DNA from 2 places in the Nocardioides sp. OK12 genome. Region 2 is predicted to be linked to the other one. Evidence: riboswitches for the same ligand, from Rfam matches in the RefSeq annotation. Region 2 holds a riboswitch; the other holds the start of a gene.
What was found. A riboswitch is a leader RNA that binds a small molecule or an ion and turns the genes downstream of it on or off. The one in region 2 is predicted to bind thiamine pyrophosphate.
Positions count from the first base shown of each region.

Region 1: linked by a shared signal. The riboswitch ahead of OCU29_RS00335 (thiamine phosphate synthase) and the one ahead of OCU29_RS05500 (thiamine ABC transporter substrate binding subunit) in region 2 are both predicted to bind thiamine pyrophosphate.

Region 1 is NZ_BNET01000001.1:60,559-64,963, forward strand. It holds gene OCU29_RS00320 (DUF1707 domain-containing protein) at 1-467, shown strand, start outside; gene OCU29_RS00325 (HIT family protein) at 461-823, opposite strand; gene OCU29_RS00330 (HNH endonuclease signature motif containing protein) at 976-2,325, shown strand; TPP riboswitch at 2,387-2,496, shown strand; gene OCU29_RS00335 (thiamine phosphate synthase) at 2,492-3,094, shown strand; gene thiO (glycine oxidase ThiO) at 3,091-4,143, shown strand; gene thiS (sulfur carrier protein ThiS) at 4,140-4,334, shown strand; gene OCU29_RS00350 (thiazole synthase) at 4,331-4,405, shown strand, end outside.
Region 2 is NZ_BNET01000002.1:280,355-284,759, reverse strand. It holds gene OCU29_RS05505 (iron ABC transporter permease) at 1-717, opposite strand, end outside; gene OCU29_RS05500 (thiamine ABC transporter substrate binding subunit) at 717-1,811, opposite strand; TPP riboswitch at 1,810-1,932, opposite strand; gene OCU29_RS05495 (GNAT family N-acetyltransferase) at 1,968-2,420, shown strand; gene OCU29_RS05490 (MBL fold metallo-hydrolase) at 2,501-3,607, opposite strand; gene OCU29_RS05485 (SDR family oxidoreductase) at 3,641-4,405, opposite strand, start outside.

The DNA of each region.
Region 1 (4,405 bases), on a different contig from region 2:
CGATCACCCACGACCTGCAGCCCGTCGACGGGTCTCGCGCCCAGGTGCCGTCGCCCCGGCCGGGGGCGAGCCCCGTCAGGGCGCCCGAGCACCTGTCGTCGCGCGCGATCATGGGCGAGTGCAAGCGCCAGGGCGAGTGGCGGGTGCCGGCGCAGCACACCGCGTTCGCGCTGATGGGCAGCGTGCTGCTCGACCTGCGCGAAGCGGTCCTGGAGAGCCACGAGACCCGCATCCAGGCGAGCTCGGTGATGGGCGAGGTCAAGGTCGTGGTGCCGGCCCACGTGCGGGTGCTGGTCGACGGCACCCCGGTGATGGGGGAGTACTCCCAGGGCAAGGACAAGACGCCGCCCGACCTGGGCCCCGACTCCCCGGTCGTGCGGGTGGAGGGCGTGGCGGTGATGGGCTCGGTGACGGTGCAGCGGCTGCCCCCGCCGGGCACTCCGAAGAAGTACCTCGGCACCTACTGAGGCGCTTGCTCCGTCCGGCCGCCGGCGTGCACGTGCACGTGGAGGTGCTTGGAGTCCTGGTACGTCCCGAGGTTGGTCAGGATCGCAGCCTCTCCGTGCTGCTCCTCCACGTCCCGGGCGACGGCTTGGACCACCCGGAGCAGCGCCCGGACGTCGGGCTCGTCGCCGGCCCGGATCGTGGTCAGCGAGGCGATGTGGCGCTTGGGAACCGCCACGACGTGCACCCGCCAGAACGGGCGCGTGTGCAGGAAGGCCAGCACCTGCTCGTCCTCGTGGACCACGTGCAGGCGCTCGGGGTGGGGGATGGCGACGTCGCAGTAGAAGTCGGTCCCGTCGTACGTCGCTTTGTTGGTCATGCTGGCCTCGTCAGACGCTCAGGAGCTCGCTGTGACCACGGTGGCACTGTGCGGCGTCCGACGCCACCAGCGCGACCGGCCGGCAGGGCGGGCATGCACAGGCCGGCTTCGCCCAGATCCTCAGTGTCGGTGGCTGGTGCTTGAGTGGGTGCATGCTCGGGAAGCCGGTGGTGGGGGAGATGTCGGAGGACGCTGTCCTCGACACTGCTGCCGCGCTCGCGACCACTGCGCAGCAGGCGGAGGTGCAGATGCTGGTGGTGGCGTACCGGTGGGCGGTGCTCAACGACCCGGACCACCAGCTGGACCCTGCTGAGGTGTCGAAGCCGGGGCGGGAGCAGGCCAGGCAGTACGGCGGCGCGGGCACCCGCCCGGTCAGTGAGTTCGCGGCCTCGCTGCTGGGGGCGCGGATCGGGCGCAGCACTTACGCAGCGGCAGCGTTGATCGCCGATGCGCAGGACCTGCAGGACCGCCACCCGGTGCTGTGGGCCCGGGTGCTGGCCGGTGAGGTCCGTGCCTCCTATGCCCGGTTCGTGGTGACCAAGACCCGCGAGCTCGACGCCCTGGAGGCGGGCTGGGTGGATGCGGAGGTCGCGGAGTCCGCGGACGGGCGTATCCCGTGGACCCGGTTCGAGGCGCTGGTGGTCGGGAAGGTTGCTGCTGCGGCACCGGAGCTGGCGCGGGAGAAGGAGGAACGGGCCCGGCGGGCGACGTTCGCGAAGAAGATCGGCACCCCTGAGCACGGGATGGCCTCGTTCCTGATCCGCGCCCCCATCCCGGTGATCGAGCAGCTCGACACCGCCATCAGCGCCGTCGCGGAGCGGCTGCGCGAGCAGCTCCCCGATGACCCCCATGCCGCCGAGGTCCTGCGCCAGCCGGTGGGTGAGGAGCAGCCCGACCAGACCCCCACGGCGGTCAGCGCCGACGAGCGCCGCGTGCTGGCGGTGCTGATGCTCGCCAACCCCGAGACCCGCCCCGACGACCTGGACCTGACCGGTCTGGCGCCCCGCGCCGAGCTGGTGGTCCACCTCGACGGCCGTTCCATCGCTGATGCTGGCGGACCGCTGCCGCCGATCGGCCGTGTGGAGGGCCATGGTCCGGTGACCCGCGAATGGGTCCGCGACGTCCTCGGCCCCCACGCGAGGTTCACGATCCGTCCGGTGCTGGACCCGTTGGGTCAGGTCCCGGTCGACGCCTACGAGATCCCGGCCCGACATAGGCGGGCCGTGCGGGTGATCTCGCCGGCCGACGTGTTCCCCTTCTCCTCCTGCACCAGCGACAGCATGCAGGTCGACCACACCGACCCCTGGGCACCCGGGGACGCCGGGGGTACGAGCGAGGTCGGGAACTACGGGCCGATGACCACCACCCACCACCGCATCAAGACCCACGGACACATGCGGGTCAAACAGCCCTACCCCGGCGTGTTCGTGTGGCTCGACCCCTACGGCGCGCTCTACCTCGTCGACCACACCGGCACCCGCCGCATCGACCACGCCGCCTGAGCCCTCGAGGTGTGGGGGAGAGGGCCTTGACGCCGGTCCCCACCCGCGCGCTAGGTTCGTCCTCGTCCACCACGGGAGCTCGCGGCAGCGGGCTGAGAGGGAGCTGAGCCGCTCCGACCGTCGAACCTGATCCGGGTAAAGCCGGCGAAGGAAGCGAGGAGCGATGGTGCTGCCACGTCTGTTCTGCCTGGTCGGTCCTGCCGACGACCTGTCCGTCCTGCCCGACCTGGCCCGGCTGGGGGTGCGCGGCTTCCAGGTGCGCGCCAAGCACTGGTCGACCCGGGTCGACGACCGCATGGCGCTGCGCCTGGCCCGTGACGTGGTCGCGGCAGTGCGTCCGCACGGGGCCACCGTCGTGGTCGACGACCGTCTCGACGTCGCGCTGGCGGCGGGCGCCGACGGGGTGCACCTGGGGGCGCTCGACCTGCCGGTCGCCGACGCGCGCCGCCTGGCGCCGGGCCTGCTCGTCGGCGCGACCTGCCGCGACGCCGAGGACGTACGCCGCGCGACCCAGGACGGCGCCGACTACGCGGGCTTCGGCCCGGTCTTCGACACCCTGAGCAAGCCTGGTCTGCCGGCGCCGCTGGGGCTCGACGCGATCAGCGCGGCCACCGGCGACCTGCCGCTCCTGGCCATCGGCGGGATGGACGCGCCTCGCGCCCGTGAGGCGCGGTCGGCGGGCGCCCACGGCGTCGCCGTCATCGGCGCCCTCTGGCGACAACCCGACCCACTGCTGGCCGCCCGGGAGCTGCTCGACGCCGTCGCGTGAGCGCCCCCGGCACCACCCGGGTCGAGGTGCTCGGGGCCGGGATCGTGGGCCTGTCGCTCGCCGAGGAGCTGCTGCGTCGCGGCCACGACGTGCGGGTGGTCGACCCGGCACCGGCGCGGGGCGCCTCGTGGGCGGCCGCGGGCATGCTCACCCCGGCCGCCGAGGTCTGGCACGACGAGCCCGCGCTCCTCGACCTGGGGCGCCGCAGCCTCGCCCTGTGGCCGGCGTACGCCGAGCGGCTGGGCGTCGCGCTGCGCCTCGAGGGCACGCTGCTGGTCGGCCGCGACGCCGCCGACCTGCAGGAGGTCGAGCGCCAGGCCGCGCTGGTGCGCCGGCTCGGCGGACGTGTGGAGGAGCTCGACCCCCACGGGCTGCGTGGCCTCGAGCCGACCCTCTCGGGCCGCGTGCTGGGCGGCGTGCTGCTGCCCGACGACCCGAGCATCGACCCGCGCCGGGTCCTGGCGGCGCTGCTCGAGCGCGTGCCCGTTCAGCCCGTGCCGACCCCCGGCTGGGCAGAGGTGACGGTGCTCGCCACCGGCGCGACCCCGCTGCCGGCGGCGTACGCCGAGCGGGCCGGCCTGCCGCCCGGGTGCGTGCGCGGCGTGCGCGGCGAGGTCCTGCGCGCTCGAAGCGACGACCCGCCGTCCCGCACGGTGCGCGGCTGGGTGCGCGGACGCGCCGTCTACGTGGTGCCCCGGGCGGGTGGCGAGGTCGTCATCGGCGCGACGAGCGAGGAGCACGACTCGCCGCCCGTGGTGACCCTGGGCGGGGTGCACGCGCTGCTCGAGGCCGCCCGCGAGCTGCTGCCCGGCCTCGACCGCGCCGAGCTGCTCGAGGCGCTGGCCCGTGACCGGCCGGGCACCCCCGACGGGCTGCCGCTGGTGGGCCCGACCCGCGACCGCGGCCTGGTGCTGGCCACCGGCCACTTCCGCCACGGCGTGCTGCTGGCGCCGCTGACCGCCGAGCTGGTCGCCGACCACCTCGAGACCGGCCGGGTCGACCCGGCCACCGATCCCCGACGACTCCGACCACTCCTGGAGACCCGATGAGACCCACCGAGCAGATCCTGCTCAACGGGCGGCCGGCGCCGCTCGTCGAGACCGTGCGCGACCTGGTGCCCGACCCCGTCGGCCGGGCGGTGGCCGTCAACGGCGACGTGGTGCCGCGCGCCGAGCACGCCACCCGCCGGTTGCGACCCGGCGACGTCGTCGACGTGGTGACGGCGGTGCAGGGCGGATGAGCGACGTGACCACCACCGCTCCCGGGCTGCGGATCGCGGGGGAGGAGCTGTCCGCCCGCCTGTTCCTCGGG
Region 2 (4,405 bases):
GTCGAGGTACTGCACGGTGAGCAGGTAGATCTCGGTCTCGACCGAGGAGTAGCGCAGCCCGCCGAGGGTGAGCACGACGCCGAAGGCGGTGGCGCAGAAGAGGAAGACCACGCTGGCGGAGGAGACCACGGCCGGGCGCAGCATCGGCCAGGTGACGGTGCGGAAGACCTGGGCCGGCGAGGCGCCCAGGGCCGCCGCGGCCTCCCCGGGCCGCACGTCGAGGCCCTCCCAGGCCGCGCCCACGCCGCGGATCACCACCGCCACGTTGAAGAACACCAGGCCGGCGACGATCCCCGCGGCGGTGCCGTCGAGGTCGACCCGACCACCGGTGAGCGCCACCACCGGGCCCGACTCCCCCAGCAGCTGGCGGAAGGCGACCCCGACCACCACCGTCGGCAGCACGAACGGCACCAGCAGCGCCGCCCGCACCGCGCGGCGTCCGGGCCAGCGCAGCCGGTGCAGCGCGTACGCCGCAGGCAGCCCGAGCAGCACCGCGAGGACCGTCGCGACCGCCGAGGACCACACCGTGAACCACAGCACCCGGCCGGTGCGCGGGCGGGTGAGGACCTCGAGCACGGCCCCGACGTCGAGGTCGCCGTCGACGACGAACCCGCGCTCGAGCATGCCCGCGACGGGCAGCACGAAGAAGACCCCGAGCACCGCCAGCGGCAGCCCGGCCAGCGCGACCAGGCCGAGCACGCGGCGGGGGGCGGTCATCAGCTGCTGACCAGGTCGCCCCACTCGCGCAGCCACGCGTCGCGGTTCTCGTCGATCTCGGCGGGCTCCACGGCCCACGGGTCCTCGGGCCGCTCGGTGAGGTCGGTCCACTCCTCGGGCAGCTCGGTGCCCTCGACGACCGGGTAGACGTACATCGAGGAGGGCAGCGCCTCCTGCACCTCCGGGGAGACCAGCCACTCGAGCACCGCCTGCGCCCCCTCGGGGTTGTCGGCGCCGCGCAGCACGCCGGCGTACTCGACCTGCTCGTAGCAGGTGTCGAGCAGGGCGCGGGTGGTCGTGCCGCCCTCGCCGTCGACGGTGAAGGCCGGTGAGGAGTCGTAGGACGTCACGATCGGCCGGTCGCCCTTGCCGCCGCCCTGGGTGAAGTCGACCTGGTAGGCGTCCTCCCAGCCGTTGACGACCTTCGCGTCGTTGTCGAGCAGCTCCTCCCACCACTCCTGCCAGTCGTCGCCGTACGCCGCGACGGTGGTCAGCAGGAACGCGAAGCCGGGCGAGCTGGTGGTCGCGCCGGGGGTCACGAAGAGCCCCTCGTAGGCGGGGTCGACCAGGTCGTCGAGGGTCTCGGGCGCGTCGAGGTCGCGCTCGGCGAACCAGGTGGTGTCGACGTTGACGCACACGTTGCCGGTGTCGACGGCGACCAGCGTGCCCTCGTCGTCGCCGGGCAGCGCGTTCTCCTCGACGCCGGCGGGGGCGTCGATCTCGGCGGGGGCGAAGACGTCGGCCTCGAGCGCCCGGGAGCCGAAGGTGTTGTCGACGCCGAAGGCGACGTCGCCGATGGGGCTGTCGGTGTTGAGCACCAGCTGGCTGGTCAGCGCCCCGGCGTCGCCGCCGGCGCGCTGCTCGAGGTCGTAGCCGCTCTCGCGCTCGAAGCGCTTCACCAGCTTCTCGGGCAGGAAGAAGCTGTCGTGGGTGACGAGCACGACCGTGCCGCCGGCCTCGCCGTCGGTCCCGGCGGCCCCGCCCGGGGCGGTGGCCGACTCGTCGTCGCCGGTGCCGACCAGCGAGCAGCCGCTGACGGTCAGGGCCAGCAGCGCCGCGGCGGCTGTCCTCGTGGGGTGGATGGGCGTACGCATGCGTCGCACCTGGACTCCCTTCGCCGGTCTTAACCGGAGCAGGTTCGGAGGGTCTGCGGCGGGTCCGCACTCTCAGCACCACCCCGGGCTCGGCCGGGCGGGTGCTCCCCTGTCTGTCGTCCTCGAGGGTATCCGGCGGCGTGGTGGGATGGTCCGGTGACCCTCGCCATCACCGCCCAGCCCTTCGCCGCCCTCGACCCCGCGGCGGCGTACGACGTGTGGCGGCTGCGCCAGCTGGTCTTCGTCGTCGAGCAGCAGTGCCCCTACCCCGACCTCGACGGCCGCGACCCCGAGCCCGGCACCCGCCACGTGCTGCTGACCGAGGACGGCGTCCTGGTCGGGTACGCCCGGGTGCTCGACGACGCGACCACCTGGCGGGTCGGGCGCGTCGTCCTGGCCCCCAGCGTGCGCGGGCGCGGCCTCGCCGACCAGCTGGTGCACACCGCCCTCGAGGTCTGCCCCGACCGCGACGTCGTCCTCGACGCCCAGTCGCCCCTGGCCGGCTGGTACGCCACCTTCGGCTTCACCCCCGACGGCGAGGAGTTCCTCGAGGACGGCATCCCGCACGTGCCGATGCGCCGGGTGCATGAGTCCCCGGTCGACCGGTGACTCATGCACTTGTCAGGGGTTGCAACACCTGACAAGTGCAGGAACCCCCGGCTGACCGGGGACTCATGCAAGCGGCCCGGTCAGGGCGTGGCGGTGAAGACGACCCCGCCGTCGGTCTCCTCGCGGGTGACCTGGCCGCGGGCGTGGAGCAGCTCGAGGTGGGCCTTGGTCTCCATGGCGGCCATGCCCTGGCTGAAGACGTCGAGGCTGTCGTAGGCCTTCTCGTGGCGGGTCCAGCCGAGGCGCCCGGCGACGTCGTGGCCGGTGAGCGGGCCGGCCGACAGCGCGGCGAGGCTCTGGTCGAGCCGGTCCTCGTGGAAGGCGAGCAGCTCGTCGACCCGGGCGTGGGTCGAGGGCGAGACGGGGCCGTGGGCGGGCAGGACCTGCAGGTCGGGCAGCGAGCGCACCTTGGTCAGGGAGGCCATGAAGTGGCCCAGCGGCTGGTCCATCGGCGGCACCGTGAACCCGATCGAGGGGGTGATGGTGGGCAGCACGTGGTCGCCGGCGAAGAGCAGCCCGGCGTCGGCCTCGGCGAAGACGAAGTGACCGGGGGTGTGGCCCGGGGTGTGCACGGCATCGAGCACCCGCGCGCCGACCTCGATGCGCTGGTCGCCGGTGAGCCAGGTGGTCGGGTACTGCCAGTGGGTCAGGTCGGGGTCGTCCTCACCGACACCCAGCCACACCTCGGCGACCTCGTGGGCGCCGGCCGAGCGCAGCACCGCCACGAACGGGTTCTCGGTGAGGTCGCCGGCGTGGTTGAGCAGGTCGAGGGCCGGCTTCTCCTCCTGCCCCAGCGCCACGTCGATGCCGAGCTCGCGGCCCAGCACGGTGGCCATCGTGAAGTGGTCGCGGTGCACGTGGGTGACCAGGAAGCGGTTGATGTCGGCGAAGCCGGCACCGATGCCCTTGAGGCACCGCTCGAGCAGCTCGCGCGCCTCCGGGATCGCCCACCCGCCGTCGACCAGCGTCAGCCCGTCGTCGGTCTCGATCGTGTAGACGTTGATCGCCTTGAGCCCGTCCATGGGCAGCGGCAGCGGGATCCGGTGGATGCCGGGCGCGACCTGCCAGGCCCCCTCGGCGGTCCAGTGCTCGCCCGAGTCGGGCGAGACGGCGTACGCCGTGGGCGTGCCGCCGCGGGGCTCTCGCGGCTGCGGGGTCTGCTGGCCTGAACTGGTTGACGCGGTCACCCGTCCGACCTTAGGCCCCGCGCCGCGGACACCTCACCCGAGGTCCGGCAGCCCGAGGTCGAGGTTCGGCTGCTGGATGCCGCCGTCGACCTCCAGCACCTTGCCGGTGACGTACTGCCCGGCCCGCGAGGACAGGTAGAGCACCGCCGCGGCGATGTCCTCGGCCTCGCCGACCCGGCCGAGCGGGGTCTTGGTCTCGAGCTGGTCCATCATCTCGGGCTGCCCGGCGACGAACTCCAGCGCGCTGGTCATCACCGAGCCGACGTAGATGCCGTTGACGCGGATACGGGGCGCGAGGTCGGTGGCGGCCAGCCGCGCCCAGTGCGCGAGCGCGGCCTTGGCGGTGCCGTAGGCCAGGTAGCCCCGCCCGGAGGCCCGGCCCATCATCGAGGAGATGTTGACGATCGAGCGCTGCGCCTCGTCGGGCCCCTTCAGCATCAGCGGCACCGCGGCGACGCTGAGCGCGTGGGCGGTCGAGACGTTGAAGTGGAAGGCCTCCTCCAGGTAGGCCACGTCGGTGTCGAGGAAGGCGTTGGGGATGGTGCCGCCGACGTTGTTGACGACCGTGTCGAGCCGCCCGAACTCCTCGTACGCCGCCCCCGCGAGCGCGGCGACCGCGTCGGTGTCGGACAGGTCGGCGGGCACCACGAGGGCGCGCCGGCCGGTGGCCCGCACCGCCTCGGCGACCCGCTCGAGCTGGGCCTCGGTGCGCGAGGAGAGCAGCACGTCGGCGCCGGCCTCGGCCAGGGCGACGGCGGTGGCCGCGCCGATGCCGCGCCCGGCGCCGGTGACGACGGC